DNA from 3 places in the Chitinophaga sp. RAB17 genome. Region 3 is predicted to be linked to each of the others. Evidence: riboswitches for the same ligand, from Rfam matches in the RefSeq annotation. Region 3 holds a riboswitch; each other region holds the start of a gene.
What was found. A riboswitch is a leader RNA that binds a small molecule or an ion and turns the genes downstream of it on or off. The one in region 3 is predicted to bind cobalamin.

Region 1 (11,114 bases), on a different contig from region 3:
CATCACCAAAAATAACCGGTGGTTTTACACAACGGCTGCCATAACTCTGTACCCAGCCATTTTTAGTAAACAGGAATCCATCTAACTGTTCGCCAAAATACTCCACCATGTCGTTGCGCTCAAATTCGCCATGCACGAGTACATCCAGGCCAATTTCTTCCTGCCAGCGGATCACTTCTATAGTTGCCTTTTCTATGGCGGCGTCATATTGTGCTACCGTCAGTTCTCCTTTTTTCAATCTTGCTCTTAACTGCCGGATATCATCTGTTTGTGGGAAGGAGCCAATGGTAGTGGTCGGGAATAATGGCAGGTCAAACTGCTCCTGCTGTATAGCCTGACGAACTGTAAAGGCACTTTTCCTGCTGGCATCACTCAATGTAAATGCAGCGACCCTGTCTTTTACGGCTTTACGGTGAATAAGTCCTGAGGCTGCACGGTTGCGAATTGCGTCCTCATTGGCGGCCAGTAGTGCTGTATTTCCTTTTACAATATCCCGAAGCTCCTTTAATTCCTGCAGCTTCTGTTTGGCAAAGGCCATCCAGTTTTTTATTTCGGGAGATATCGCTGTTTCGTAATCCAGGTCACAGGGAACATGTAAGAGAGAGCAGGAAGGCGCAATGGCGATTCTGTCTTCCCCTAAAACTTTAATAGCCCTATGTATAAATGCTAATGATTTGGTGTAGTCATTCTTCCAGATATTTCTGCCATCTACTACTCCCAGAGAGAGTTGCAATTTGCTGTTGGCGATCTTTGTCTGCAATACATCTTCCAGTTGTGCCGGGCAACGTACCAGGTCCAGGTGCAGTGTCTGCACCGGCAATGCCAGTACTGCCGGCAGGTGCTGGCCATAACATTCAAAATAGGAAGCCAGTACAATATGTAACTGCGGGAAGGCAGCATGTATCTGCGCATATGAATCGCTGAGCACCTGTAATGCTTCCGCAGAAAGATTGAGTGACAGGCAGGGCTCATCCAGTTGTACCACAGTGGCTCCAGCCTTCGTTAACAGGTCAAGCACTTCCAGGTACACCGGCAACAATTTATCTATCAATGATAACCGGTTAAATCCTGCTTCTTTTTCTTTACCCAGTAACAGGAAGGAAACGGGGCCCAGTAATACCGGTTTGGCAGCATAGCCTGCATTCTTCGCTTCCAGGAACTGATCCACCACTTTGCGGGAAAACAGGTGAAAGTCCTGACTGGCGGTAAATTCAGGAACAATATAGTGGTAGTTGGTATCAAACCATTTCGTCATTTCCATGGCGGTGATATCATCTCCATCCCACTGATAACCTCTGGCCATAGCAAACAACAGGTCTGTTTCAGATAACTGTTTTGCGGTGAGGGCCTGGTATCTCGCTGGTATAGCGCCCGTCATCAGCGAGGTATCCAGTACCTGGTCATAATAGGAAAAATCGTTGCAGGGAATCCAGTCGATCCCCGCCTGCTTTTGCAGTTCCCAGTTTTGCAACCGGATACCGGCGGCAACTTCCTGTAGGGCAGAAATAGAAATGCTGCCTGTCCAGTAGCTTTCGCAGGCCTTCTTCAATTCACGCTGGCTACCTATCCTCGGATAGCCTAAGTTGTGGATAATCATTGCTGATTGTTTAAAAGGTGATACATGATGTTCACGCTCTTCTACATACCATAGCAATGCTTTAACAGGAGAAAGTGTAAGAGAGGAGAAGATAGTACGTAATTGTTTCTTACAGGCATGATCCCGGATGCCATACAGCATTGGTTGACGGACCTTTAAAAAAGCGTCCATCTGTCGTACCTGTTCTTAAAAAATTACTACATACCAAAACCTGACCTGCTTCAATCCCCGAAAGCAGTGTCAAAGTGAAATAAAGGCAGGTCTCCTGGCTCGTTTCACTGTTAAACACCTTCCCATTCCTCCAACGGAACAGTGGTATATTGTTTAACAGTTGCAGATAAATTATCTGCGCAAAACTTACAGTTGCGGGACAGCCTGTGATTTACACACAGTTCCCTTTTAATCCCGCTTTTCAGCGGGAACCATTACTTGCTTCGATTGTAATACGTAAAGAACCGGGGGCGAAGATAATAAATCCCGGCAACTATCAAATTTAAGTTCCCGGCCGTTTTACAGCAGGATTTCGTTTTCTTACAATGTGGCGCAGTAGCAAAAAGTGAGTTTTACATCATAAAACGAACAAAAATGAAACAAGCTAACATCCTGATTACAGGCGCCACCGGCAACATTGGTACTACACTGGCCAAACAGTTATCCGCACAAGGTATTCCTTTCCGTGCCATGGTAAGAACTACAGACGATCAGGCCCGCGCACTCCACGCGTTACCGGGAGCAGAAGCCGTGATCGGAGATTTTAATAATCCCGACAGCGTGGCCAGCGCTTTACAGGGAATAGAAAAAGCTTTCCTGCTCACAAACTCTTCTGAGCAAGCCGAAAAGTTACAAAGTGATTTCGTGGATGTTGCACGCCATGCCGGAGTACAACATATTGTAAAACTTTCCCAGTTGCATGCAGCACCACAATCGCCGGTACGTTTTCTCCGGTATCATGCCGCCGTGGAACAAAAGATCCGCGAATCCGGTATAGACTATACTTTCCTGCGACCTAATTTATTTATGCAGGGACTGCTGGGCTTCCGGGATCCCATCATACAGCAGGGCAAGTTTTTCGCCACCGCCGGAGAGGCGCCGATTAGCCTGGTAGACATCCGGGATATTGCCGAAATAGCAGCCACCGCACTCTCTACTCCCGGCCATGCAGGCAAAATATATGATATTACCGGCCCCGAATCCCTCACACACCAGGAATTGGCAACCAAACTGTCTATCGCGCTGGGACGTACTATCACCTACGTGAATGTTTCACCGGATCAGTTACTCCAGGCCTTATTACAGGCAGGATTTCCCCTCTGGCAGGCAGAAGGCCTCATCGAAGATTATGCCCACTATGCCCGCGGAGAAGCAGCCGCCATTTCACCGGCAGTGCAGCAGCTGACAGGTCATGCACCCCGCAATTTTGACCACTTTATACAGGAATATGCAGCACTGTTTGCCTGAGAGCGAATTTTGTCTGGGGCAGGATTATACTGATTATACTGATTTTTACGCTTTTGATTTAGGAAGATTTAAAAAGATTAGGGAAGATATTAGCGAATTTATCCGCTTATATCTTCCCTAATCTTTTAAATCAAAAAGTAAAAGTCAGTATAATCAGTATAATCCTGCCCAAAAAAAACCGCTGCATTTTATCGCTAAATTCTTATTTTAGCCTTAAATAACGAATCCAGTGGGCAATGAAGAAGCTGTTCTGTTGAAGAAACTGCAGCAAGGGGATGCAGAAGCTTACATAACATTATACAACCAATACTACCCCTCACTTTATACCTACATACTCCACTTTATAAATGTTCCGGAATTTGCGGAAGACGCACTACAGGAAGTATTCATAAAGATTTGGGAGATAAGGGAGCGGATCAATCCTGAACTGTCCTTCAGCGGCTACTTATACCGCATTACCCGAAATCATGTATTCAAATCATTAAAGAAAATAACTGCCGACGAAGCACTCCGCCTACAGGTCATGCAGGAATTACAACGGCAAACAGAAGATGCAGATACCAAACTGATATGGAAGGAATACGAGGCATTATTGCACGAAGCAATCCGTCAACTCCCTCCTCAACGGCAAAAAGTGTTCAGGCTATGTCGGGAAGAAAGCAAAAGCTATGAAGAGGTAGCACAGGAATTAGGCATTTCCCGGAATACCGTCAAAGAACATATGGTCCTCGCCATGAAAAGCATCCGGTTTTTCTTTTATACCAATAGTGATGGCCTGCTCCCGGTCTTCTTTTTGTCCAGTCTGATGCTGGATCCCCACCCCGCTGAAAAAATATTTTCACCTCCACCCACCCTACCTGTCGTTTCCGGGATAGTATATACATGTCCACAGAAAGAAACGAAGCTTATTACCAACAATTGCTCCTCCGATGGCAACAACGGATATGTACTCCAACGGAAGCCATTGAGCTGATGGACTATCTGCGGCAGGACACTTCCAACCGCACCCTGTTAAATGAATTACAGACCTCATTCCGGCAGGTAAAGCCCGCAACGGCATTGTCATCTGCCGATCCGGGCGAAAGGGTCAGGAAAGAGCTGTTAAAGCATATACAGGCATCTCCCGTTATTCCTATCCACCAGCCACGAAAAAATATCCGTACATTCAAACTCGCGGCGGCAGCAGCCATCCTGGTTGGTATGGCTATTCCGACAGGGTATCTCTTGCTGCAGCAGTGGCACACACCCCAACCAGCCATCAGTAAGGCGGCACAAACGAAAACTACCGCGGACAGCCACAAAGCAGTACTCACCCTGGCCAATGGAGAAAAAATTGTACTCGACCAGAAAGGCATGCAACAACTGGCACAACAGGGCAGCAGTACCATCCGGACGAAAAACGGACAACTGGTATACGAAAAAACAAACGGCGAAGCCAGCGCCCCACTCTATAATACCCTCACCACCGCTGCCGGCGAAACCTATCCGCTGGTACTCGCCGATGGGAGCAAAATATGGCTTAATGCCTCCTCATCCATCCGTTTCCCGGCAACATTTGCAGGCAACGAGCGCAAAATTGCACTCACCGGAGAAGCCTACTTTGAAATTGCCCATGATGCACATAAACCGTTCCGCATCCAGGTAAAACAAATCACAGTAGATGTATTGGGCACACACTTTAATATCAACTCCTACGCAGACGAAGCCACTATCAACACCACCCTGCTGGAAGGAGCCGTAAAAATAAACAGTGACAAAGGCAGTATGCAACTGGCACCGGGAGAACAGTCGCAGGTAAGTGCCAATGGAACTCTAAAACGCGTGGCCGGCATCAACACAGACGAAATTGTAGCCTGGAAAGAAGGCTACTTCCGGTTCGAAAGCGCAGACCTGACCACCGTATTACGACAATTCTCCCATTGGTACGATCTGGAAATCGTATACGAAGGCAAAGTAAAACCAAGAAAATTCTTTGGTATGATCAGCCGCAGCAGCAGCCTGGTCAACGTATTAAAAATGTTGGATGCAAATAATATTTCATATAGAATAGAAGGAAAGAAACTGATTGTCAGAGGTGATGAATAGTGAACAGCACCTCCGTTTCCGGGTGAATAGTCAAATCAACCAATAGCAGGCGGGTAAGCCAACGTAGCACTGAATAAAGTCGATAGAACAACCAAATCATTTATCTAATCAAAACTCAGCACAAGTATGCAATTAAGCACTGTTGCCTGTACCCGGTATGATAGGAGCCGGCGTTCAACCAAACACCTAAAGGTCGGTAGACTACTGACCCTGCTTTGTCTCGCCACCGGTATGCAGGTGAACGCGGCAAAATCACAGAACCAGGTGGTAAACCTATCACTCAAAAATGCCACCGCCAAAGATGTATTCCGGGAAATCAACAAACAAACAGGGCTCAACATCCTGGCAGATGAAGCCTTACTGGAGAAAGGCGGCAAAGCTAACATCGAGGTAAAGAATATGCCTGTTGGCGATGCCCTGAATATTTTTATGCGCAACCAGCCACTCTCCTACACCATTGAAGGCGGAGCGATTATCGTAAAAAATAAGCCAGCCGTTCAACCGGCCAGCACACCACCTCCTCCCATAGAAATCCATGGTACTGTAACTACCGCCAAAGGACAACCTTTACCCGGTGCTACAGTCACCGTAAAAGGCACCAGACATGGCGCTGTTACCAAGGCAGATGGCAGCTTCAGCATTACTGCCAACGCAGGTGAAACACTGGAATTTTCCATGGTAGGCTTTAAACCATGGTCTGTAAAGATAGATGGCAACACCACCACTTTTAAAGTAGTACTGGAAGATGATGTATCCAACCTCACCGATGTGGTGGTGGTAGGGTATGGTACCACAAAGAGAAAAGATCTCACCGGCTCCATCAGCTCCATTTCCAGTGACCAGATGAACAATGGAGGTGTTACCTCCAACGCGGCACAGGCCATACAGGGCAGGGCTGCGGGCGTACAGGTAAGTCAGTCGAGCTCCGCTCCCGGCGGACAAACCATTGTGCGCATCCGCGGTGGCAACTCCATCAAATCCACTAACGAACCATTGTACGTGGTAGATGGTTTTCCTTCTGAAACAGGTAAAGACATCAACCCGAATGATATTGATGATATACAGATCTTAAAAGATGCCTCTTCTACCGCTATCTATGGTGCCAGGGGCGCCAATGGTGTAGTGATGATCACTACCAAAAGAGGCAAATCAGGTAAGGCCGCTATTCAATATGACGGCTACTATGGTACCCAACGGATTATAAAGGAATATGATAAAATGACCGGCCTGGAAAACATGCAGGTCACCAATGCCAAAGCCATTGAAAAAGGTCAGCCCGCCTATTATACGGCAGAAGACCTGGCCAGCGGCCGCAATAACGACTGGTTTAAATTAGCCACCCGCCCAGGTATGGTGCAAAGTCATAACCTGAATATAGCCGGTGGTACCGTGGAAGATCGCGTATCATTGTCTGGCAGCTACTTTAAACAGGATGGCGCTCTTAAAAATACGTCTTTCGAAAGATATTCCGTACGCCTGAATTATGACAGACAATTCAGCAAAAACTTCAAAACCGGCGCCAGCATATATGGCTCCCGTTCTTACACTAACTTTAAAACATACGATGGTAATATTGTCCCTTCCAACGTAATGTATGGTGTATTAACCGCCTCCCCTGCCATTCCCGTATACAATGCGGATGGCTCTTACGCCCGGTACAGGAGCAGAGACAATCCGCTGGCCTGGCTAATGGCGCCGACCAACGACCGCTATGAAAACAAAGTAAATATCAATGCTTACCTGGACTACGAAATACTCAATGGACTTAACTTCCGTGTAAACGGAGGAACAGAATATACTACCTTCCGGGAAGGTACTTACCTGCCCCGCGACCTGGTAGATGGCGAAAAAGTGGGCGGAAAAGCCAGTCTGAACAACGTATCCCGTACCCGTAACCTGGTGGAAGCCTATTTTACCTATAAAAAAATATTTAACACCATACATTCCTTGAACGTGGTGGCAGGGGTATCTTACCAGTCTGATATGTACTCCCAACACTATACACTGGCACAGAAATTCAGTACAGACGCTTTCCTTTATCACAACCTGGAAGCCGCCAGCGAGCCACTTAGCAATACCAGCCTGGATGTTCCCTCCAAAATTGCCTCCGCTTACGGACGTTTAAACTATTCACTGAAAGATAAATACCTCGCTACCTTTACTTTCCGCAGAGACGGATCCTCTAAATTCGGTCCCAACTACCGCTTCGGAAACTTCCCTTCCGGCTCTGTAGCCTGGAGAGCAGGTGAAGAAGATTTCATCAAAAATCTGAACATCTTCTCTAACCTGAAAGTAAGAGCCGGTTATGGTCTAACAGGTAACGATCGTATTCCTGATTACATTTACATGTACCTCTTCGGCCCCACTAAAGTATCATTGGGACCAGGAAGCGACAGCTATGGTGGTACCGTGGCTACCCGCCTCCCCAACCCGGATCTGCAATGGGAAAGTACCGCACAGTTTGACGCGGGAATAGATATGGGATTCTTTAACAATCGAATTTCTGCCACAGTAGATTACTACCGCAAAAAAACCAACCGACTCATATTTGATATTCCTATCGGCGACTGGAATGGCTTTGCTGTACAAACGGTAAACGCTGCTGAAATTGAAAATAAAGGCGTTGAATTATCCGTTACCACAGAAAACATTATCAACCACGCTTTCACCTGGAATACTACAATCAATATTGCCTACAACAAACAAACCTGCCTGGATCTCGGTGGCCGTCAAAGTGTGATTACACAAACCGCAAACCTCTATGGTGGCCGTTCTATCGACTTCACCAAACTGGAACCCGGACAGGAGTTAAGCACCTTTTATGGTTATATCTATGATGGCGTCATCAAAACCGGCGAAGCACATCCGCAACAGCCCAACTCTAAAGCAGGTGATCCTAAGTTCAAAGATATCAGCGGACCCGATGGTAAACCCGATGGTATCATCGATGCCAATGACCGTACTTACCTGGGACACGCTACGCCACGTTACATTTACGGGATTAACAACAACTTTGCCTACAAAGGTTTTGAACTGAACATCTTCCTGCAGGGCGCACTGAATTACAGTTTATACAATGCTACCAACCTGGTACTGGAATCCGGTCCCGGCAAAGCAGCATTGAACAGATGGACGACTACCAATGAAAATACAGATATCCCGAGAGATGGATATGTGATCGCCTACGGTGGTATGATCAATTCAAAATTTGTGGAAAATGCTTCTTACCTGCGTTGCAAAATGATTACACTCGGATATAATATCCCCGTAGCCAAAACTTTCCTGAGAAGTCTGAAAGGCATTAAGGTATATGGCTCTGTACAAAACTTATTTACGATTACCAAATATACAGGATCAGACCCTGAGGTAAACACGAACCTTAACAGTAGTGTTAACAACGGTAGCCTTAGCGGCGGAAACAATGCCAACCTTTCTTCCGGATTGGACTACACGGCTTTCCCTGCTTACCGCACCTATACCATGGGGCTTAAATTTAATTTCTAACCTGTAAATTCCGGAACAAATGAAATACGCTTATATCGCATTAACTACTTTACTACTCGGCGCTACTTCCTGTAAGAAGCTCGTAGAACCTAAAGTATACAGTTACCTCACAGATGCCAACGCATTCCTCACGCTCAGTGATGCCAAAGCAGCTGTAAACGGAGTATACTCCAGACTAAAACAACCGAGTGGCAGATCCGATGCCTGGATGTACTATGCAGGCTTCCAGGTAACCATTTCAGATCTTACCACCGATGTAGGACATGCCAGTACTGCAGGTGATGTGGGGCTGATGTCTGATTGCCAGTGGGCCTCCAGCAATACTTACCTGGCCTTCGCCTGGCAGCATCAGTATAAACTTGTTACAGATGCCAATATATCCATGTATTATATTCCACTGATGAGCAGCATTACTGATGCACAGAAAAACCAGTTTGTGGCAGAGCTGAAGTTCCTGCGCGCACTGGGCTACGTGGATCTTACTGATGCCTTCGGCCCCGTGATCCTGGTAACAGATGAAACCGTGGCACAAAATCTAAAGAGTCCTGAATATAATGCACCTTTAGCTACTACTCCTGTAGCAGATATCAATAAACTGATCATCAGCGACCTGGAGTTTGCAGCACAACATTTACCGCTTAATTACACGAACAGCGATATCTACAGCACCAACGATATAGGCCGTGCTACCAAAGGCGCTGCCATGTCCTTACTCTGTAAACTCTATATGCGTGAACATCAATGGCAGAAAGCCCTGGACCTCACCACAGAAATCATGAAGCTGGGCTACGGATTATACCCTACCTACGCCGGATTATTTGCGGAGAAAAATAAATGGTGCCAGGAAAGCATCTTCAGCGCATTGGCCGACCCATTGAATGATGCCGTAGAAATCATGAACCACTTTGGTCCCATCAACAATCCGGTGGTAACAGACAGATGGCAATACTTTGCATTAACCTGGTACTTCTGGAATACCTTTGCTGCTAATGATGATCGTAAACAAATGTTCTACTATGATTATATCGGTACAGACGGCCTCCATTACGTACAGGGCCCTCCGGGACAAACCAATCCACCTCCGGGATTTTATTACATGCCGGATGTAGCCACTACAAAATTTGCAGATCCTAAAGGCTCTACTACGTACTACGATGGACACGTATTCCCGATACTCCGTTATGCAGATATCCTGCTGTGCAGAGCGGAAGCGCTGAATGAACTGAATGGACCTAACAGCGAATCTATAGACCTGATCAACCAGGTAAAAAGCCGCTCTCATGCTACCGGTTTAGGCGCCCCCGGCACATTCACCAAAGAAACATTGCGTGATGCCATCCTCCAGGAACGTGGCTGGGAATTCTTCTTTGAATGCAAACGCAGGCAGGATCTGATCCGCATGGATAAATATCAAAGCGTAGTAAATAAGTATCTTACCGCTGTCGGAAAAACGGCCACCATTACAATGCCAAGAGATAAGTATTTTTCTTATCCACAGGCTCAGATAGATATCAATAAAACCCTCAACAATAATGACCGCCGTCATTAACAAAGGGTACTGTCTTTTTTTAATTATTCAATATTGCAAATGAAAAGATTGAATAAAATACAACGTATGCTGCCATTGGTTTCAATGGCAGCTGCGTTTTTTTTGATACAGGCCTGCAATAGCGGAGGGAACGACATCACCGAAATCACCCTTACTCCGCAGGGACAAAATGCCCTCAAAGTAAAGGTGGCCGTGCAATGCACCGACACCGTAGATGCTGCCGTGGAATACTGGCCCAAAGGAAAAGAACAGCAACGCACTACTACTCCACTATCCAAACATCAGCTGAAGCATACGATCGTGCTCACCAACCTGCAGCCACTGCAAAGCTATGAGTACCGCGTATTAACAGGCCATGGCAAAGACTTGTACGGCAGCAAGGTATACACCTTTAACACCACCGATGTTCCTGTGTGGATGAAAGATGTGTTCAACGTAGTATGTCCGGACAGCTCCGTTTTACCAGCGCCTTTCAGACAGGGCTATGTGATGGTGTCCCGCCGCGATGATCCCGGCGTATTGTTTTTATTAAATGCCAAAGGACATATCGCCTGGTATCACCAGGTAAGCGGCACCGGCTTTAAAGTAGCCGGTTTTACCCAACAAAACACGCTGTTGTCTCTCTTAGGCGGCCCGGCGTACGAAACCAGCTATGGCGATGAAATACTAGAGCTTTCCCTAACCGGCGACACCCTCGCCGACCTCAAAAAAGGAAGGGATTTTAAACCCACCATCCACCACGAAATTTTATTGAATAACAATAATGAATTTGTTACGCTTTTTGTAGAAGAAAGAATAACAGACCTCAGCAGCAAAGGAGGTAGTAAAACAGATACCGTCAAAGGAGATGGTATCCTGGTATTAGACAGACAAGGCAAAGAAGTATGGAAATGGACAGTATTTGATGTACTGAATCCGCTG
Region 2 (11,114 bases), on a different contig from region 3:
CCGTATATTGGAATTGCCCAATCTGCTGTTCTATGCTTTTGGCTACAACAAAACCTGTTCTGGATACATCTGTTTTGTCGCTGCGATGGATCTTTGCATCAACAAACAAACAGCATATGAACATCGTACTTACAGGATCATTAGGGAATATTGGAAAACCGCTTGCACAGGACCTGGTGCAAAAGGGACATGCGGTTACCGTTATCAGCAGCAAACCCGAAAGACAAAAAGATATCGAAGCATTGGGCGCAAAAGCCGCCATTGGCAGCATCCAGGACGTGGATTTTCTATTGGCCGCTTTCAAAGGTGCAGATATCGTTTATCTGATGGAAACACTGGACGCTGCCGGCGCTTTCTTTGATCAAAATATTGACTTCATAGGTACGATCAGCCAGATTGGCCGTAACTACAAACAAGCCATCCAGGAGTCAGGCGTGAAGCGGGTGATACATCTCAGCAGCGTTGGTGCACACATGGATAAAGGAAATGGTATCCTTGCTTTTCACTACAATGTAGAAACCATTCTCAAACAACTTCCAGCCGATGTGTCCATTAAATTCATGCGCCCTGTTGGGTTCTACACCAACATGTTTGGGTTGATACGAAACATCAAGGCAAAAGGCGCCATCGTACAAAATTATGGAGGCGACAACAAAGAACCCTGGGTTTCTCCTTTGGATATTGCCGCGGTAATTGCGGAAGAAGTGGAAAAGCCTTTTGAAGGCCGCACTATCCGTTACATCGCCAGCGATGAATTTTCTCCGAACGAGGCGGCATTCATGGTGGGCGAAGCTATCGGAAAACCGGACCTTCAATGGCAGGTCATTCCGGATGAAGAATTATTGAATGGCTGGTTAGCAGCAGGCATGAACCAGCAGGTTGCCAAAGGTTTTACGGAAATGCAGGCACGCATGGGAGATGGTGTGTTGTATGAGGATTACTATAGGAATAAACCAACATTGGGAAAAGTGAAGCTCGTCGATTTTGTGAAAGAATTTGCGGCGGTTTATCATCAGCAATAAAATAGCCATCTTTCTCATCAAAAATTAATACCAATAAGGAACCAGGATGTATTACAGCACCTGGCTCCTTATTGGTTTAATATATTATGGGAAGTACAATTGCTGATGAACATTCCTCCTCATTTTTCATTTAGTCATCTCTTAAATGCCTGTGATTTTTTTAAGAAAATCCATAAAGCTGCCGGCAAATTCTTCAAACGCCCAACGTCCCATACCGTGCCGGCTAAACAGTATCGGCGCATCACCATTACTGATCATTGACAGATCCAGGCAATAAGGATCTCCGCCATCATCGGCGATAACTAACAGGTGTGGAGGCCAATCTTGTATGACCTGGTCGGTGACAGGATTAAAAGCGTACCCCTGTTGACGTACTATTAATTCCTGCGCTCCGTAAAGATGCAGCCCCTGTTCAATATCGCCACCGTCGAGCATTACATGCAATGGTGAAAAATCTCTCAGAAATAACGCATACGTTTCAGGCAAGGTCCATTTTTCATTAATGCGCGCCAGGTCATTTTCATTGGCGATGACCAGCAGGTTACCGGGATTAGCCTTATCGTATTGCTCTTTGCGATATTTTGCCAGTTGTTTTTCAAGTTTTGCGGCCAGCATTTCCAACGGTGTTACCGGTTGCTGTAAGGCCGGATGTGTTGCAGGAGCCGTATACCCAACACCCAATGAATACCCTTCTTCCTGCCACTTCAATAGCGCGGGAAGCGGCAATTGTTCAGCCTTCCAATAGCCTGGATCACCGGGAAGATCACTATCGAATTTTTGTTCGCTATGTACCGATAAGCATTTGATGGCATTTGCACGCACCTCCAATTTCACCTCATCACTCATGGCCATTGTCACCAGTAAGGGATAAGCTTCCTTACCGGCTGTTTTCAGGTATCCGTTGACCGCCCAGTAGGACAGGTCAGGAACGGTCAGCGCCCATTTGAAAAATGCGGCGTAAGCCTCCTCTCCTTCCAGCACCAGTCCGATAATGTCTGTCATCAGGAAGTTGCGCCAATGCAGGAGTTTACCTTCCCTGGCGTAACGTACAAATGCCTGTATTACCGCCTCTCGTTCTGATTCGCCAAAATTCTTTATCAGTTTATCTTTAAGACGGGAAAACTTTGTCCCATCCGTTTCTTCGGACAACTTATACTCCAGCTCTTCTCTTTTGTTCATTTTCATACTGAAAAATGTAGCATTTAAAAATGTGGCCAATAGAGCGTAATTATTAAAATAAGCTCCCCTGTACTACTGCTGGTGGCATCGTGGGTTGAAACAACCCAACAATTGTAAACGGCTGCCTGGAACTTGCATGTGCATTTTGTGTGGTACCCAGGAAGAAATAAAGATCCGTATTCCTGGCATATTCCTGCTGGTATTTCTTTTTTACCTCGTTGATAGCTTTCTGTTCTTTTTCAATACCAGCGCCTTTTTTCAGGCTTTTCCAATACAGGGAGGCCAGTTCCCAGTCTTCTATGGGGAGTGTGATCTCTTCGTTTTTATCATCAATAAAACGGAATGAAAACTTATAAGGCAGTTTTTTCATTACTGCAAAAGGATCTTCCGGCTGCTCATATACGTTCCCGTTTTCTTTCTCTTCCTGTAATTTCTCCAAACGGACGCTGTTCCATTCCCGCTCCGTTTCTTCCACTACAAAACCCAGTATCCGTGTAGGTTTGAACACCACCAGCGAGGTATAAAACGCTTCGTGTTTCGCTTCCATCATTAACGTGGACAGGTTGCGGTATACACTCCTCAGCACCATGGCTTTCCGTTCACTCCAATGATCTTCCGTACCCAGGTGTCCTGTCTTTTTTACCGCAGCATCTACTGCTACAGGTCTGAAACTTTCCAGCCTGAAGTCACGGGTGTTACGCACAAGATCCAGCTCCACCCAGTCGTATAACTGATATTGCTCTTCATAAGTTTTTTTTGAAAACGGGATGGGATATATCCTTATAAAGGTTCCATCTTCTCTTACACCGGCGATGCTAACCTGCTCATCATAATGGGAAGATACGGTGGGGTAACTTTTAACAGTGATCAAAACTTTCGTCAAGGGCATGCGCAAGATGTTTTATAAAATATAAGTGCCGTATTAATTTTCTGTAAAATATGCGGCAAAACTAGGTTAATCATTGAAAATAAAAAAGTTAGCGATAATGCCGGCAGCATTTTCCAAGGCTGTTTTATCTCCTGATAATTTACCATATAGATTTTCCCCACTCCCCGATCGAAACATTCTATGTGTATTATTCCACCTAATTTGTGTACTTTGTACGCATAAAATTTTAACACATGAGTTTTCAAGATGAGCTGAAGAACCTCTTTGTTGAAGAAAATGAAATACCCGAAGAATTCCGTATTTCTGAAATTCATCAGAGAGAGTACCTGGTAAACGGGGAGATGAAACAATGGAATGGACCGGTGAGTGAGGTATATTCTCCTATTAATATCCCCACTGCGGATGGCCTGAAACGCAAGCTGATAGGCACTTACCCGCTGGGCACAGAAAAAGAGGCCTTCGAAGCGCTGGATGCTGCCCTCGCAGCATATGATAACGGTCGCGGTGAATGGCCAACGATGGGACTGGATGGGCGCATCAACTGTCTCACTGTATTTGCCCGTAAAATGACGGAGCAACGCTCCCTGATCGTAAAGCTGATCATGTGGGAAATCGGAAAATCCTATGCTGACTCTGTCAAGGAATTTGACCGCACCATAGAATATATTAACGCTACTATAGACGCGCTCAAGGAAATTGACCGCAGCTCTTCCCGCTTCGAAATCAAAGAAGGCACCATCGCACAGATCCGCCGTTCACCACTGGGTGTGGTACTTTGTATGGGACCATTCAACTACCCATTGAATGAAACCTTTACTACACTGATTCCTGCACTGCTAATGGGTAACACCATCCTCTTCAAACCACCAAAACATGGTACCCTGGTGCATTATCCATTACTACGTGCATTCATGGAATCATTCCCTAAAGGTGTGGTGAACACTGTATATGGTCGCGGCGCCTCCGTAATACCAGGCATCATGGCTACCGGTAAGATCAACGTACTGGCCTTTATCGGCTCCAGTAAAGTGGCCAACGACCTGCGTAAACACCATCCCAAACTGAACCGCCTGCGTGCTGTCCTCAGCCTGGATGCCAAGAATGCCGCTATCATCACGCAACATGCGGATATACAGGTGGCCGTAAATGAATGCATCCTGGGCGCATTATCGTATAATGGTCAACGTTGTACCGCCATCAAAATATTATTTGTACACCGCTCCATTGCCAACGAATTCAATGCGCGTCTCAGTGAGTCTATCAGCAAAATGAAATTCGGCATGCCATGGGAGAAAGGCGTACAACTCACGCCGGTAGCGGAACCTGGTAAGCCTGCTTATATTCATGAAGTGATTGAAGATGCGATCGCCCACGGAGCTGCCGTGATCAATGAAAATGGTGGCGCCAGCAACGAATCATTTGTATTCCCTGCGGTAATATTCCCGGTAAATAATAAAATGAAACTCTATAAGGAGGAACAATTCGGTCCCGTAATCCCTGTTGTACCTTATGATGAGATAGAAGAAACGATCGACTACCTGATCGAATCGCCACATGGCCAGCAGGTAAGCATCTTTAGCAATAATCCCGATGAAGTGGCTTCACTGATAGATCCGTTGGTAAACCAGGTAAGCAGGGTGAATATCAACAGTCAGTGCCAGCGTGGACCGGATGTATTCCCGTTCACCGGCCGGAAAGACAGTGCAGAAGGAACGCTCTCTGTGCATGACGCGCTGCGTTCATTCTCTATCCGCTCACTGGTAACTACCAAGATGAACGACACCAACAAAAAGCTGCTGGAAGATATCGTGAATCAACACAGCTCTGACTTCCTCAGTACCAATTTTATTTTCTAGCATATCCGTATGTTATGAAAGACCTTGCAGCTACCCGCTGTAAGGTCTTTTTTATGCTATGCCCCACATCTTCCCCCACATTCCTCCTCATCACTCTTTACCTCTTTCATACCTGTATTTGCCAGATTCGAAATAATGAGCAGGGCAAAGAAACAAAACAACACCAGGATCCCGATCACCATCCAGTTTGCGCGACAGCCTGACAGCATCACGATGGCGGAAAAAAAGAGAAAGACCAAAGACCAGTTTTTAAATGGAGCAGATCGCTGACGGGGTAACCCCAGGGGGAAATGTTTCTTCCAGATATCAGCAGGAGGATCTTTCCTGAAAACCTGCCTATATTTTACCAGCGTATCTTTCAGCCAGTGTTCGTGTTTCTTTTTTTCGTGAGGACCTCCTTTCGAAGGATGATGATGCAATTTTCTACCGAGCGTTTTATCGCAAAATTCTTCCCAGTAATTTTGGGTGTATTCGAGATGAAGATGCCATACTGCGTCAACAACCTGAGAAGGAGAAGCACCTGTGGGTGATATACAGCTGAGGTATACGAAGCGTTTGTATTCATGAATGGCTCGCCGGGTAAAGTCTTCACTCCAGTTTTGTGTCCTGGCCAGTTTGCCGGAGAACGGAATCCTGGCCTCGGGGTCATCAATACTGAAATCGTTGATCCGTTGCCAGAGCTGGTCTTCGGAATAAACGAGATGGTTGAGATCTTTCATGACGATTATTTAGGGTGTGCTCCCACAAAGGTGTAGTAATGCCACAAGATGAAAATCTTGTAATGATATTATTAAGGCCTATAATCGTATTATAATCGTATTGGTGGTTTATTGATCTTTCTTAAAACGTAAGGGGGATATATTCGTTAACCTGTCCTGGAACAGCTTAGCATGATAAGCAGCCTTCATTTCCTTCAGACAATTAAGGCAGAGACAATCTGAAAATTGTTCCTGAATATAACTTCTTTCCAGATCATCCAATGGCAGCAAAGTACATTGGCAAATCAGAATGGATCCTACCTTACACTGAAATGCGCTGTTACAGCGCGGGCAATATTTCTGCTCATGTTCGCACATACTTTACGGTTTTAATGAATCAGGATATGGTTCCATATAAAATAATGGGTTGCAGTAAGGTATCTGCAACCCATTTCGCTTTAAATTACATCTTATAAATGAAGATCTCTTGCTCCTTTTACTTCTGTAGATATTTCACCTAACATCGTTCCTGCACTACAGTTCTGACCGGTATATACCTTTACAAAATCAATCGCATTCAAGGTTACTGCAGTACCACTGGCATTTACAGCCCAGGAGATGTCGAAAGTATTATAGCCGAGTGTTGGATACTCGCTGGAATAACTGTCGGAATATCCCCATGCGAACGCAAGATTGGTAATGATGCCACCAGTTTGTAATGTATTTACAAGTTTGGTGCCTGTAAAGGCGATTGAGTCCTGGTTAGGCGCCATTGCGGGATAATAGTTGTTCGTAGTGTGGTAAGCGTTAGCCTGCACATAACCGGTAGCTCCCTGGTTATCTTTCCACAACACACTGGTACCCACAGCATGAGGATTATAATACGTGATACGGTAATTTTTGATAGTACCTGTTGCGGTATACTGGCTACCAGCCAACTCATACCAGGTATCATCAGGAATGCCATTACCGTTGGTATCCTGGCTAACCATCACCACTCCCGGCTCTGACCACTGATAGGTGGGACCCAAGGGATTACCATAAATACCCAAATCATTGCCGGCACTGTTCACTACAGAGTGATCAAATCCAAATACTATGTAGCCGCCAAAGCCACCAAGTGATACCAGGTTGCTGGTACTGCCCACCAGGCTTTGCGCTACTGTGGTAGTGCCATACGACGCATCATTGATAAATTGTCCTGCGGCAGGCATGTACGTATATACATGGCTGATAAGGGGACTGCTGGTCAGTAAAGCTGGTCTTACTGTTACGTTGCTGACAAGCGAAGCGGAAGACTTCTTCATAGGTTCCAGGCCGGCAGAAAGGTTTTCTTTCTGACAGGCAGCCAACATTAAAAGACTACCAATGCCTAAAGATGTCAAATAGGATTTTCGCATACTAATTATTGTTGAGGTTTAAAAAACAGTTAAATAGTTCCCATCTTAATAAAATACGGGAAGTGTAGGGAAATAATATCCGGCATAGCGTACTGTTTGCTTTAAAGAACCGGTAGTAGCGTCATAGAATAACCATCTGTTGTCATTACTGCTGCCCCACTCATCCGTCAGGGTCAGCACCACGAGTTCTTTTGTTCTTTCATTGAATCTCACAGCCGAGCCATAAAAATATTGGCCATTAGGAATCGTGATGAATGGCGCTGCAAAAGAAGCCTCGTTGCCAGCTGTGTATTTATATATTTTGGTTCCACTATATTCCAGCGTACCACCAATGCCAGGTCCATCTTTACGTTCCGCAATGAATACCTCGTTACCGGATCTGCTGGTAGTGATACCACCTGAATGCCATGACCACAATGCCCATGGATTGGTTACTTTAAATGGTACGGGGGTTTCAGTTACAGCAAGACTAACCGGGTCAATGCGTAACAGTGCGGAGTCTCCTGCCGCCCACACCGCGCCGTCTTTCGTACGGGCAAAGCCTATAGTACCTTTGGGATATTTCTTAACGATACTGTAGTCTGAGGTTTTCAATATAACGATACCATCATTTTGTGTAAGTACAAATACATAGTCTCCGGCTACCAGCATATCACCGGCAGATGAATTAATTCCATCTATCTTAGTCCCTATAGTCGGACCAGCGAGGTTTACACGGTATACACCATCCACTGCGCTTAACAAACCTCTTGCATCATCTATTCCTGTAAAGGCATGACCTTCCTCCTGCGGAAGATGATCTACCCTCCCTGTTTCTTTCATGGTATATGCATCGGCTACCACCAAAGGCCCACCTACTTTTACAGACATATACACCTTGCCTTTATGGATGGTGGCGAACTGCAGTGTTGCACTGGTCGGTCCAAAATCTTTGCCGGGATTTTCTGTTTTAAATACATCTTTAACAATCTTATTACTATCATAACTATAATAGAATAAGTCGCCGGAGGTAGTTCCATACTGTCCTTCCTGTACTACCAAAAATCCGTTTTCATATTTACCCCACACCTTTACCTGGTAGATCACTGAGTCTGAAGCGCCGGCATTGCTGGCTGTAAATACGATATGGTAATCCCCCCGGGCACTTGCCGTGAACGTATACACAGAATCATTTCCGACTGCATTTCCATTTATTTTCCAGCTGAACGTAGCACCAACGGGATTGTTTATCCTGGGATGATAAGAAAGCGTAGCGCCAATATGTATAGAATCTGCACCTCCGGTTTTGTCCACACCGGGACCGGGAATGGCGTCGTCATTTTTTTTACATGACATCGCCAGTGCTAAAATAGAAACTACAAAGAAAGTACTTCCCGAAAATCGCATGTTTATATATTTGATTGATGATTAAGCTACAGTTGTTTCAATTATGCATGTAATGCTTTGGGGTACCGGTATTTCAGCATTTCAAAAGAACCAAAGAATACAGTTGAATAAAAAAGATTTGCTACGAGCATATTCTTTAAAAATGGTAAAGCGAGATAGTAACATTGCAACAAACCTGCAAGGTTGTACATATAGGGTTTACCGGTAGTAATATTAATACCATGATTGATCCACACGCCGAAATCAGCAACGATCCAATGTATCAATCCGGCAGACAGGGCGGAAAGAAGTATGCGGAGAGGCGTTACTTTTTTGATGATCACTCTGCCTGCTGTTACCATGAGAGCAAAGGCTGCATAGTTCCATGCCCAGCCACTATAAAGCAATCCCGTAGCGTATTCCGGATATATCACATGAGATATGATAATATCGCTGATGAATAATGTCAGAACAGGAAAGGCATACGACTTGAAAAGATTACTGAAATAAGCGCCTGCAAAAAGGGCCATAGCGCCAATCGGCGTAAAGTTTGGATAAGGCATCAGATTACCCGCACCTAATACACGTATGAGGCCAGCGCCTAAAATAAAAAGGAGTAAAACAAGAAAACGTGGGTCAATTTTTTTATCAGACATTGTTAATAGTTATTTTAAAGGGAATAGGGATTCTGCATGAAGAAATCAAATGATCTCTCACGAAAAAAAACATACATACTATAGATGAATGACATGCGCTATCAGGCACAGTCAATCAGATACAAAAATTCTTTTTTACCAAAATAAAAACCGGAACACCGGGAAAATACATCCATGTTCTTCACCCGAAAACATGATATATAGTTGCAAAAGGCAGGTCTTCTGGCTTTCCTGCTTTTTCGGTCGCCTTCCCGTTCCGGATAAGCGGAACAGTGGCAAGGAGGAATTAACTCCGAAAAAACGATACCTGTGGGCACACAGGCAGCAGGATTTACAGCTACGGGGATAGCTCCGGTTTTACACCGGATTCCCTTTTAATATTCTTGCATACGTGCTAGAATAACCAGTTGCAGCCGCAAATTAATGAAAGCAGATGGTTTCTCCAAATGTTGTGACAACAGGAATTGAGAATTACGAATTAGGAATTACGAATTACGATTGGGTGAGTAGATATAAGCGACGTTGATCTTCGCGTTTACTATCTACTCACCCAATCGTAATTCGTAATTCCTAATTTGTAATTCTCACCTGATCCCTATAAACTATATCGCAGCCCCAACTGCATTTGCCAGCGCGAGGCCAGCGGATCGATGGAGTAAGGCATACCCGGATCCCTGAACTGGTAAAGCGGATACCCCTGCGAACTACGTGCAGGAATATACGGCTGCAGGCCGATACTGGCAGTTGAGTTATAGGTGTTCGGCGAAAAATAGCTCCACCCCCATTCCTTGTTGAGCAGATTGGTGAAGTTCATGATGTCTACAGAAAACATAATAGTATGGCGGTCTTTCAATGGTTTCTCTTTAAAGAGTGTAAGTTCCTGCGAAAGGTGCAGATCGGCATTTACATTCCAGGGAGTTCTTCCGGTATTACGTTCTGTAAAATCGCCTCTGCGTGAACTTAGATATTTGTTGTTGTCTATGAAATGATCGAAAGCAGCTGCCTGCTCCTGTGCAGTACTGATAATCGTATTTCCGTCTGCCGCATATTGCGTAGCAAAAAAATTGATTGTTTCACCTTTTGCCGGTATATATGCCAACGCGATCTGCTGCGGCGTATTTTGCGGCGTATAGTTAACGAATCCATAGGTAAACGGACTACCTGATTGCGCCGAAAAGAAAATCGAAATCACACTGCGCCACCTATCGGACCAACGACGGTCGTATCCCGTCATAGCAATAATCCGATGCCTGATATCAAAATTGGATAAAGACAACGCAGGATCATTGGGATTCAGCGCCTGGTTTAACTGCCAGTTCGATTCCATAGAATTCCGGATACCGTTGGAGATATCTTTCGATTTCCCATAGGTATAAGCAGCGGTGAAATGAAAGCCACTAGTAAACCTACGGCTTACTTTAGCCGTAAGACTGTATCTGAAACCTTTGTCAGTATTGGTAAGCAGGTATCCGTTTGCCAACCGCGGGTCAACGCTGCCTGCATATATCGGCTGCTTTCTCAAATGTTGTGCAGTGTCGTATGCGTAGTAGGAAGGATTATCTTTCAGATTGATTTGTATAAATCTTACATCTTTGATCGTTTTGGTATAGATGCCCTCCAGCGAATAATTGAATCCATGCTGATCGGTATAGTCCACTGCAAGGCTGCTTCTCATTACAGCAGGCATCACAAAATTGTTGTCTATTACATCGATCTGTGTTTGTCCGGCATTGGGATCATTCACTACCCGGCCCTGCTGATGAGCAAAGGCGGCAATACCATCATATGGACTGCTTTCCGGCCGCAGTAAAGGATCGGTGCCCGGTTGGAAAGGATTAGGCGGAACACCATTTGTTCGCAGATCGATGGAACCAAAAGAATTACCGGTGTTATAATAGGCGTATCCCAGCCATGCCAAAGGAATACGGCCCGTGAAAACACCTACCCCACCCCTCAGTATCAGCGTGCGATTTTCATTCAGGTCGGCCCTGAAACCAATGCGTGGTGATATCTGCGGTTGTGACAAATATTTTTGATTGATGTCACTCA
Region 3 (11,114 bases):
ACAGGGCCATGGGCAAAAATGTCGGCTTTATTGCGGGCATCGCCCAGGTAGTTGAATTTATATTGGCGCCTCCCGCCATTGCCTTTGCCATCGGCGCCTACTTCAATGCTTTTTTTCCACAGGTCCCCGTATTAGTCAGTGCTATTGCCATCTATTTTGTGTTTACCGCATTAAATGTATATGGTGTAAAAGCAGCTGCTTCGTTTGAAGTGATTGTCACCATTTTTGCCGTAGGAGAGTTACTGCTTTTTTCGGGACTGTCGCTACCAAAATTCCAGGTAACGAATCTTACCAGCAACGCCTTCCCGAACGGGTGGGGCGGCGCCTTTGCTGCTATCCCTTTTGCCATCTGGTTTTTCCTGGGCATCGAAGGCATTGCCAACGTAGCCGAAGAAACAAAAAATCCGCAGCGGGATATCAGCAAAGGTTTTGGATGGGCCATCCTCACCCTTGCCATATTATGTATACTCATATTTGTGGCGGCCACCGGTATTGCCGGCTGGGAAGCCATCGTATATAAAAACGGTATCAGCGGAGAAACCTCCGACTCGCCCCTGCCATTGGCGCTCGCCAAAATAACCGGCGCCAACCACCTCATGTATCACCTGCTGATTACGGTAGGCTTATTCGGGCTGGTGGCCTCCTTTCACGGACTTATCCTGGCAGCGGGACGATCTACCTATGAAATGGGCAGGGTGCATAATTTGCCATCTTTGCTGGGCAAAATATCGCCCCGTTTTCATACCCCCGCCAATGCGTTGATTGGTAACATGGTAATTGGTATTTTAGCGTTACTTTCCGGTAAAACGGCCGAGATCATTATCGTGTCGGTTTTTGGCGCACTCACGCTTTATATCATTTCTATGGTGTCAATTATCATATTGAGAAAACGGGAGCCAGCATTACCAAGGCCATTCAAAGTGGCTTTCTACCCGGCATTCCCGGTGATATCGCTGGTCATTGCCACCGTATCCATCATTGCCATGTTCCTCTACAATCCATTGCTGGGGGGCATCTATTTTTCCATATTGGCCATCGCCTTTTTGTTGTACAAAATATTTAAACCCGCCAATACATGACTACATCAGAAATATTAGCGTACGTAAAACAACACCCCTCCGGTAAAGTAAAAGTAGCGGTGACAGATATCGATGGCGTACTGAGAGGTAAATACATAGCGGCAGAGAAGTTTGCCTCTGTTGTAGAAAGCAGGCTCGGATTCTGCGATGTGACCTTTGGCTGGGACATGAGCGACGTGGTATATGATAATGTGAAGTTCACCGGCTGGCATACCGGCTACCCAGATGCACAAGTAAAAATAGATCTCAGCACCTTCCGTAAAATTCCCTGGGAAAATGATGTTCCTTTTTTCCTGGGAGATTTTGTACAGGAAGATAATACCGCTACCTATACCTGTCCGAGACAGCTGTTGCGCAAGGTAATGGCAGACGCCACAGCAAGTGGTTTTGTACCTTATTTTTCGCAGGAATTTGAATGGTTCAATTTTACAGAAACACCAGATACCGCGCATCAGAAGCAATTCCGGGACCTTACCCCTTTAACACCAGGTATGTTTGGTTACTCCATTTTACGGAGTGCGTTGAAGAATGAGTACATGAGCAGCTTATTTGAACAACTGGTAAAATTTGACATACCGATAGAAGGTTTGCATACCGAAACCGGACCAGGCGTATATGAAGCAGCCATTAAATACGCCACCATATTACAGGCCGCCGATCAGGCCGTGCTGTTTAAAACGGCCGTAAAAGAAATTGCCTATAAGCATGGAGTAATGGCTACTTTCATGGCCAAGATCAATGAAAACCTGCCCGGCTGCAGCGGGCATGTACACCAGAGCTTATGGGATAAGGATAGTAAACACAATTTATTTTATGAGGAGAAAGATGCCCTCAAAATGAGTGCACTGATGAAAAGCTATATAGCCGGACAGCTGCACTGTTTGCCGCAGATACTCCCCATGATCGCACCTACTATCAACAGCTATAAACGCCTCGTAGAAGGCGCCTGGGCACCTACTACACTCACCTGGGGTATCGACAACAGAACAGTGGCCCTAAGGGCATTACCCGGCAATATAAAAGCCACCCGCCTGGAAACAAGAGTAGTAGGATCGGATACCAATCCGTACCTGGCCTTGGCGGCTTGTCTCGCTGCAGGCCTGTATGGCATCAGAAACAACCTTACCCTGGAAAAAGAAGCCACTATCGGCAATGGGTACAAAGACACCTCAAATGGTGTATTACCTCAGAACCTTCATATTGCCACGCAGCAAATGAAGCAGTCGGCGCTGGCGAAAGAATTGTTCGGAGCCTCCTTCGTAGAACATTTTACGGCAACGCGGGAGTGGGAATGGAAACAATACGCTAAAGCAGTCACCGACTGGGAATTGAAAAGATATTTCGAAATCATCTAAGCATCAGCATATGGCATTTCAATACAATTTTCCAACGACCATCCGTTTTGGCGCAGGCGCGATCAAAGAACTGCCGGCCTATTTACAAAAGAACGGACTCAAACGACCCATGATAGTCACAGATCCTACCGTAGCAAGTCTCTCCTTTTTCAAAGGCATTGTGGCAGACCTGCACGCACATCAGTTTTCGGTAGAAGTATTCAGTGACATTCATAAAAACCCGGTCAAGAGCGATGTATACAAAGGCACGGAACTATGGGATGAAACTAACCGCGACAGCATCATCGGTATAGGAGGCGGCGCCGCCATAGATGTAGCCAGGGCCATTGTGTTACGGGTAAATCACCGCGAAGATCTCTTTAAATACGATGACCTCATTGGTGGTGACATCTTTGTCACCAATGATGTTCCGCATTTCATCACAGTTCCCACTACCGCCGGCACCGGCAGCGAAGTAGGCAGAAGCGCCATCATTGCGGATGATGAAACCCACCAGAAAAAAATACTCTTCTCGCCCAAACTCATGGCAAAAATAGTGTTTGCCGATCCCGAGCTGACGATGGAATTACCACCCTTTATCACGGCAGCCACCGGCATGGATGCACTCACACATAATATGGAAGCATTCCTCGCAAAAAATCCCCATCCGTTATGTGATGGCATTGCGCTGGAAGGTATCTATCTTATCAACAAATCACTGATAAAGGCCACCAATCGTCCGGACATCGAAAGCAGGAGCAATATGCTGATGGCCTCTATGATGGGCGCCATCGCCTTTCAGAAAGGACTGGGTGTGGTACATTCGCTGGCACATCCCCTGTCCTCCCTCCTGGATACCCATCATGGACTGGCCAATGCTGTTAATATTCCATACGGGATGCAGTTTAATATTGCCGGATTTGAAGACAAATTCCGCCGCATCGCCAGAACACTGGAGCTGAAAGAAGAAACCGGCGAAGCTGTGGTGCAGTACCTGTTTGAACTGAATTCAGAAGTCAACATCCCTCACCATCTCCGGGAAATTGGTGTGAAGGAAGCACATATCGAAACACTGGCAGACCTGGCCCTGGCCGACTTTGCCCATCCTAATAATCCTAAACCGGTGTCCAGGGAAGACTTCAAACAGTTGTACCTAAATGCGCTATAGACATGAAGAAAAAGATAGGGATCAGTCTTACAGAAGCCAGTGCTCCCAATTATGAAAACTGGTTTACGCCTGCTGACCTGGGCGATGACCTGGAACTGGTGATTCTCTCCTACCTCCGTAACAACGTAGCAGACATCTCCACCTGCGATGGATTTGTATTAACAGGTGGGGTGGATGTATTACCATCTTACTATGGTGGTGCAGAAAATTATCCGCACCAGCCAGCTCACTTTTTACCGGAAAGAGATGCGTTTGAAAAAGTGATCTACGAATATTCACAACAACAACGCATTCCCATACTGGGCATTTGCAGAGGGCTGCAATACATCAATATCCTGGAAGGTGGTAAAGTATATGAAGACATAGGAGAAGCGGCCAACAAAATACATAAAAAGGGAGATGTGGATAAAATACACGAGGTCCATATCCGGAAAGATACGCTGCTCCATACCATCACAGAAGTGGAAGCCGGGCAGGTAAACAGCGCACATCACCAGGCCATTCATCCGGAGCATCTGGGCCATAACCTGATGGTGAGTGCCACTTCCGGCGACAACATCATTGAAGGCATTGAGTTCGAAGATAAAACAGACAAAGCGTTTATGCTTTGCGTACAATGGCATCCGGAAAGAATGCCAGAAAAAGAGGAGAATCCCCTCTCTCAAAAAATCAAAATACAATTTATTCAAGCAGTAAGAAACCATCAAAAATGAAAATCATAAATCCGGCTACAGGCGCAACTATTAAAACTATCCGGGATGACATGGATACGAAGTTGATAGACAAGTATATGTTCCTCCGGGTAGGACAGGAATACTGGGTAAAGGTGAGCCTGGCTGACCGCATAAAAATCATTGAAAAGTTTAGTGTGTTGCTGGAAAAAAACATTGAAAAACTGGCTGCCATACTTACGTCTGAAACAGGGAAACCATTGCAACAGTCCCGCAATGAAATCAATGGCGCCAGAACACGGATACAGTGGATGCTGGAGAATGCAGAAAAATACCTGGCAGATGAATGGGTCACCAATACCGATGCACTCAAGGAAAAAATATCCTACGAGCCACTGGGCGTTATCTGCAATATTTCTGCCTGGAATTATCCTTATCTCGTAGGCGTAAATGTGTTTATCCCCGCGTTGTTAGCAGGTAATGCGGTGTTATACAAACCTTCTGAATACGCCACGCTGACGGCAATTGAAATAGATAACTTACTCAAGAAAGCCGGCGTGGAGGAAAATGCATTTAAAGTAGGTATCGGTGGCAAGTATGCAGGAGAACATCTGTTGGGTTTAAGATTTGACGGCTTCTTTTTTACTGGCTCCTATAAAACCGGCAAATACATCTATGAAAAAGTAGCGAAGAAAATGGTGCCTTGTCAGCTGGAACTGGGCGGCAAAGATCCGCTCTACGTAGCAGACGACATCACCGACATTGCCGCGGTAGCTGAAGCCACCGCCGATGGCGCCTTTTATAACAACGGACAAAGCTGTTGTGCAGTAGAACGTATATACGTACACGAAAATGTATACGATGAATATGTAGCAGCCTTTGTAAAAGCAGTACGCTCCTGGAAGCTGGGGTTACCTACAGACGAAGGCGTATACTTCGGTGCCTTAACAAGGTATGAACAACTGGAAGTACTGGAAGAACAGGTGAAAGATGCCAAAGCAAACGGCGCGACGGTATTGCTCGGTGGCAAACGTATTGTGCATGATGGAAATTTCTTTGAACCCACCATTATCGTAGATGTCAACAACAAGATGAAGGTGATGCAGGAAGAAAGCTTTGGCCCCATCATCGGTATTATGAAAGTAAAGACCGACAAAGAAGCCATACAATTCATGAATGATACCGACTACGGACTCACCGCTTCCGTATATTCCAGCAGCCAGGAGAGAGCCGAAACCATTCTCTCACAGGTAAACAGTGGCACCGGCTACTGGAACTGTTGCGACAGGGTTACAGCAGGATTACCCTGGGCCGGCAGAAAGCATTCCGGTATCGGCGCTACCCTATCACATCAGGGCCTACGGGCTTTTACAAAAACAAAATCGTGGCAAATGAAGGGCTGATCATTTTTTCACCACCACATAACAACCATCCAGTGCATGTTTGTCGGAGGTATCGAATCCGGCTGTCAACAGCTGAAAAGGTAATTGCGGGCGGCAGAAAAAATTGAGATTACTCTTGTAATAAGGCCCGGGAATACGCGGACTTACGATCCGGGTAATAATTCACCGGGTATTTAAAATACCACGTATTATCCGGGAATGATAAGCCGTAGTACACGGTCCCTCCCCAGCGGGATGGCCGCATCAACTGATCTGGTATCAGGATGAGAGGATACTGTCTGCCATTGTACGATGCTTTCGGAAAATAATTGCTCTGCATAAAGCTGCCAGGATTCGGCATAGCGCTTAAATTATCAGGTGCCAGGTCATAAAACGCCTTCCTCTTGTCCTTCATCAGTGCCCATCTTATACTATCTAACTTGCTACCATCATATAAAGAGTCTGGTAACTGCCTTCCAGCGGCGCTTATAAGATCTGCCCTGGTAAATTTTTCCGCTGGAACTAACCTCATGCAGGCATCGGAACGGGTAATTTGTGTAAAAGCGCACATGGGATTAAGTATACAAAACAATACTTTTAAAAACGTTCTCAATGTATAAAGGAATTAAGTTGGAACTATTGTGAAAGTAGTGTTTAAAAGGTTAATAAAATGTTGTCGGCGACAACACTGGAAAAGATGCGTTGATATTTTTCGATGGTGATGCTGCGCATTGCGCCATTCTTTCATTTTGGATTTTACTAATACTTCACGTACGTTTGCATCCACAATTGGTTCCGCCTGCGGGCGGATTAAAAGGGAATCCGGTGCAATACCGGAGCTATCCCCGTAGCTGTGATCCTGCATTCATTTTTGAATGAATTGATTTTCCGGATACTCCATACCACTGTCTGTATGTCCGCAGATGGGAAGGTTCCCGGAAAAGCAGGAGAGCCAGAAGACCTGCCAGATGTTATCAATCATTCAGCGCTTTCGGGTGAAAGGCCAGGAATGTAAGCCTAACGGCATATATTCTATTGTGTAAATATTATTTACCCCTGGGCGCATTATGCAGGTGTGATATCACCGGCTTTTGAGTTTTGTTTTTTTCCGGATACGGTATCCGGACAGGGAAAGGTATGTCATCAATCCAAATATCTATTATATGAAAAAACAGTTATTATCCTCCTTGTTTCTGGCTTTTGCCTTGTTGGTGGCTTCCTGTAAAAAAGAAGATGCACTGCAGTCATCACAGTTACAAAAGTTGGACGCCAATAACAAAACCGGCGTTACAACATCATTGATTACCGGTAAATATGCAGATGGTTTCTTTATTGCCAATGAAGGATGGTTCGGTCATGGCACCGGCGATCTGCACTTCTATTCGTATAGTGGTGACAGTTTGGTGCAGGACGTGTATCACCTGGAAAACCCAACCGGTGCATTAGGCGGGTCATCCAACACATTGCAGTTTGCGACTTTCTTCAACAATAAGCTGTACATCGTAGTGAAAGCTGGTGGACCGCTGGTGGTAACAGATGGTGGCAGCATGGTGGAAACCGGCCGTATTACTACCTTACCGGGCAACGATGGGCATGCCTTCCTGGGTGTTGATGCCACGCACGGACTGTTGAGCGCCAGCGATGGTGTATATCCTATTACACTGCCATCTCTGGTGGTAGGCACTAAAATCAGCGGGGTTGCTGGTTATACCGGCGACATGCTTAAAATTGGCAGTTATGTTTTTGTATTATCTCAAACAGATGGTATCGTAGCACTGAATAGCAGCACTTATGCAGTAGTGAAAAAGTTCGGCGCTGCTAACCTCGCTTTTGCTGCGGGTAAAGATGGAGCGGTATATGCGACCAATTCAGATTCACTGATTCGCATTGTTCCGTCTACCCTGGCACGTACTGCGATCAAACTGCCGTTTACCGTACCTTCTCCATGGGGAGCATGGCGTCATGCAGGTATTACTGCGTCTACACAGGACAGTGCTATTTTCATTGTGCGTAACAACGGTTTTGCTGGTGGTACACAATTATACCGCTACGTAATTGGCAACGCTGCTTCATTAACTACGCCATTTATCACCCTGCCAACGGGTCAGTATTTCTATGGTGCAGGAGCGGCATATAACAAGGAAAAGAATGAATTAGTAGTAACTACGCTGAATGGATCATTCACCGGCAGTATCAACCGGGTGCTGATTTATGATGCCACCACTACTACCCTGAAAAAAACGCTGACCTACAACGGATGGTATTTCCCGGCCATGCCAGTGTTTCACGAATAAAGAACTATAAAATAAAGAAATCCCCCGCTTGCCAATGGCAGGCGGGGGATTTTTTTATCCCGATACTTCACTAGGATATTCAGGATTTTCTGGTTATTTTAATACGATATTTTTTTTCCACGTATTTCACTCTTAAACCATTGTAAAATGAGCGTTAAACTCACTCAGGTATCCACGTTTTTTTGTGCCCTGCTATTGCTGTTATGTTTGGGCGGTAGCAAAGTTGTTGCCCAGGTAGGACCCGTTAGTATTTCAGGACCCACTACTGTGACGCCCGGCAGCGTTGGCATTTATTCACTGGTACCCACCGTTAGTGGCAGCACGTATGTTGCCTGGAATGTCACCGGAGATGGACAGATTATTTCTGCACCACCTAATACCGGTCTGGAAGGCTATGGCATCAACACCTGCTATGTCACCTGGGGGCCCAACATTCAAACCGTTTATCTGACGGTAACACTGGCCCGGAATACTCCGATACAACAGTACACGCTGCGGATAACACGGGGAACGGGACTGAATGGTGCAGATAGTTATGAGGTGGTGAAGCAGATACCTGCTGCGGAAAAAACAGCGGCGGCCAGGGAAACACCGTTAAAACGGTAAGGGCGGAAATTTTCAGCGTATATCCATTGGTGTTGTTATGCGGCATCAATGGATATATGTCATTATTCTTCTTAAAAACTGTGCTCTTTCAATACCGGATTCCCTGCTTAAGTATAAATTCATACTATTTCTTCTGCCTTATACACATATACATAATTAATAATACAAATGCCATTGTGCGGCTACGCTGCTTTTCCCACTTACGCTGATCCTTCTGTATATGCTTATAACAATTAATAATTATAGTTAATACGAATTTATTTATTAAATAATAATATTTGTTACTAATTTATGCAGCAGAATAGATGGCCATTGCCTTTGGGAAACCTGGCTTTTTTCTAGCCATATAAATTGTATTCCACGATATGATTTATATAAAAGAAGAAATATGAATATACTAGATGCTGAATTGGTAGTACGGTTACAAAACCACGAAGTAGACGCCTTTGATACCTTATACTGGAAATATCACGAGGCGGTGTACCGGAATATTTTCAAGTTTGTGAAGGATGAAGTGGTAACAGAAGATATCCTGCAGGACGTGTTTGCACGCCTATGGGAAAAACGACAGGATATCCAGCCAGATCAATCGGTCAGTGGATGGTTGTTTGTTATCAGCTTTAATATGTGCGTATCCTTCGTCAGGAAGAAGCTCAGGGAACAGGCTTTTCACAAAAACATCTTCCAGTCGGACGAGGATGATCCGGTAGCTATTGAACGTAAGAACATAGACGAAGAGCAATATCATTTGCTGGAACAGGCGATTTCAAAATTATCTCCCAAAAAAAGAACTATTGTTACCCGCTGTAAACTGGAAGGGAAAACCTATGAGGAAGTGGCACACGAACTGAATATTTCCCGAAATACTGTAAAAGAACATTTATCAGCCGCGATGATCAAACTCAATGACTATATACAACGCAACGGAGATCACAAGTATATTGTGTTGCTGTTGCTCTTCTTAAATTATCACGATTCATAATCACCAATCATTTTCATATTATATTTAAATTAATATTTTTATTTTCCAAAAAAAGTTCAAAAAGGACCCACCCGTTTTTATCAACTGCGCGTATTTAGATTAAACCATCACGCTAGTGCCCAACAGAAAGGAATATCTCAAACAACTGTTAAATAAAGACAACTGGACTGCCGCAGAGCAGGAGTGGATGATGGAATACCTCGATGCCAATGACTTTGCTGAGCTGGAAATGGTAGCCGCAGAATATTTTGAAGCTGATATCATAACGGTAAAGCATATATTAGATAAACGCCTGTCCGACAGAATGCTGAAAAACATTCATCAACGTATAGGCATAAAGGATAGTTCTTTCAAAGGTATTTTCAGGCTCTACAAACAGAAGATCGCTGCTGCCGCCGTGGTACTACTGCTGGCGGGAGCCGCAGGGTACATGCTGTTACAGCACCGGGTAAAACAAAAGGTATTTGCCACAACTTCAGAAAGACAAACAGTGAAATTGCCGGATGGGTCAGTGGTATATCTTGAAAAGAATTCCAGTATTACTTTTCCGGAGATATTTGATAAAAAAAACCGCGAAGTAACATTGAAAGGAGAAGCTTTTTTTGAAATCAACCATGACGCCCAACATCCTTTCATTATTTCTTCTTCGTTAATAAATACAACCGTATTAGGAACCTCCTTTAATATGGAAGTACATGAAGGAAACATTGCCAGAGTGGTAGTGGTATCAGGAATGGTACAGGTAAATACCAGGGAAAGTCAACCACATAAAAATGAAGCACTGGTACTGACCGCCAACAAAAGCGCCGTGTATAATCCGGCTTCGGACGACCTGCAGTTACAGGATGCCACTGATGACGCCAGGTTTTTCGCACAAAAAATGAGTGGTAAATTTATCTATAAGGGAGATCCTTTAGCCAAAGTAGCAGCCGACCTGCAGAGATATTACAATGTGCCGGTAGTAACCGATCAACGGTCCGCTCAGTGCAGGTTTTACGGATCATTTAACACCGTGGACGATTTGGAAAAAGCGCTTTCATTAATTGCCTTTTCTTTAGATGCCCGCGTGAAAAAAGACAATGCCAACAGCGGGTATATCATTGTTGGTGGGAATTGTAAATAAGAACAGATGACCGCGATATCGTTAACCAAACTATATTCAAGATGATGATGAATAGAAACTGCTATCAACAAAGCTGAACCAAAATTTAAAGAAAGAACGAAACCATTTAAGTCTGGTATACTATCCTGGTGACCTTTAGCCTGAATGACATTCATGCTGGTTAACTAATTGATCAAATGCAAACCATTTGATCATACGGCCACCTATTGCCCATACTTACCGAATCAATAATCCGTAGCAATCACTCAACCAAACTGAATCGTCCATGAAACAGCATACATCCTTATTGTCCGGCTAGTGTATTGCCATTATATGACTGATTAAAAAACACCCTGCATATGCAGAAGGCCTTCTATTGCCCGGTTTTGTCCAGAAACCGGAACGGAGATCCTATGCCCAGAACGAAACCAATAAACTATAACTATGTTCAAAAGAAAACTATCATTTATTTATTGTTTACTGCTCCTGCTGGCAG

Region 1: it holds a riboswitch for cobalamin, as region 3 does, so the genes downstream of both, metE (5-methyltetrahydropteroyltriglutamate--homocysteine S-methyltransferase) here and AB4Z08_RS30365 (DUF5074 domain-containing protein) in region 3, are expected to answer to the same signal.
Region 2: it holds a riboswitch for cobalamin, as region 3 does, so the genes downstream of both, AB4Z08_RS15575 (DUF6580 family putative transport protein) here and AB4Z08_RS30365 (DUF5074 domain-containing protein) in region 3, are expected to answer to the same signal.

The regions. Positions count from the first base shown of each region.
Region 1 is NZ_JBFREI010000003.1:779,440-790,553, forward strand. It holds gene metE (5-methyltetrahydropteroyltriglutamate--homocysteine S-methyltransferase) at 1-1,768, opposite strand, end outside; cobalamin riboswitch at 1,836-2,039, opposite strand; gene AB4Z08_RS14880 (SDR family oxidoreductase) at 2,183-3,055, shown strand; gene AB4Z08_RS14885 (RNA polymerase sigma factor) at 3,285-4,028, shown strand; gene AB4Z08_RS14890 (FecR family protein) at 3,938-5,140, shown strand; gene AB4Z08_RS14895 (TonB-dependent receptor) at 5,267-8,644, shown strand; gene AB4Z08_RS14900 (RagB/SusD family nutrient uptake outer membrane protein) at 8,664-10,193, shown strand; gene AB4Z08_RS14905 (aryl-sulfate sulfotransferase) at 10,233-11,114, shown strand, end outside.
Region 2 is NZ_JBFREI010000004.1:44,439-55,552, reverse strand. It holds gene AB4Z08_RS15615 (NmrA family NAD(P)-binding protein) at 117-1,022, shown strand; gene AB4Z08_RS15610 (SMI1/KNR4 family protein) at 1,164-2,207, opposite strand; gene AB4Z08_RS15605 (hypothetical protein) at 2,254-3,090, opposite strand; gene AB4Z08_RS15600 (NADP-dependent glyceraldehyde-3-phosphate dehydrogenase) at 3,324-4,946, shown strand; gene AB4Z08_RS15595 (glycine-rich domain-containing protein) at 5,003-5,665, opposite strand; gene AB4Z08_RS15590 (cysteine-rich CWC family protein) at 5,774-6,022, opposite strand; gene AB4Z08_RS15585 (hypothetical protein) at 6,115-7,044, opposite strand; gene AB4Z08_RS15580 (DUF5074 domain-containing protein) at 7,090-8,430, opposite strand; gene AB4Z08_RS15575 (DUF6580 family putative transport protein) at 8,472-9,065, opposite strand; cobalamin riboswitch at 9,261-9,488, opposite strand; gene AB4Z08_RS15570 (TonB-dependent receptor) at 9,661-11,114, opposite strand, start outside.
Region 3 is NZ_JBFREI010000013.1:81,219-92,332, forward strand. It holds gene eat (ethanolamine permease) at 1-1,079, shown strand, start outside; gene AB4Z08_RS30340 (glutamine synthetase family protein) at 1,076-2,434, shown strand; gene AB4Z08_RS30345 (iron-containing alcohol dehydrogenase) at 2,445-3,581, shown strand; gene AB4Z08_RS30350 (gamma-glutamyl-gamma-aminobutyrate hydrolase family protein) at 3,584-4,294, shown strand; gene AB4Z08_RS30355 (aldehyde dehydrogenase family protein) at 4,291-5,655, shown strand; gene AB4Z08_RS30360 (hypothetical protein) at 5,765-6,049, opposite strand; cobalamin riboswitch at 6,408-6,617, shown strand; gene AB4Z08_RS30365 (DUF5074 domain-containing protein) at 6,798-7,928, shown strand; gene AB4Z08_RS30370 (hypothetical protein) at 8,076-8,534, shown strand; gene AB4Z08_RS30375 (RNA polymerase sigma factor) at 8,923-9,516, shown strand; gene AB4Z08_RS30380 (FecR family protein) at 9,632-10,639, shown strand; gene AB4Z08_RS30385 (SusC/RagA family TonB-linked outer membrane protein) at 11,063-11,114, shown strand, end outside.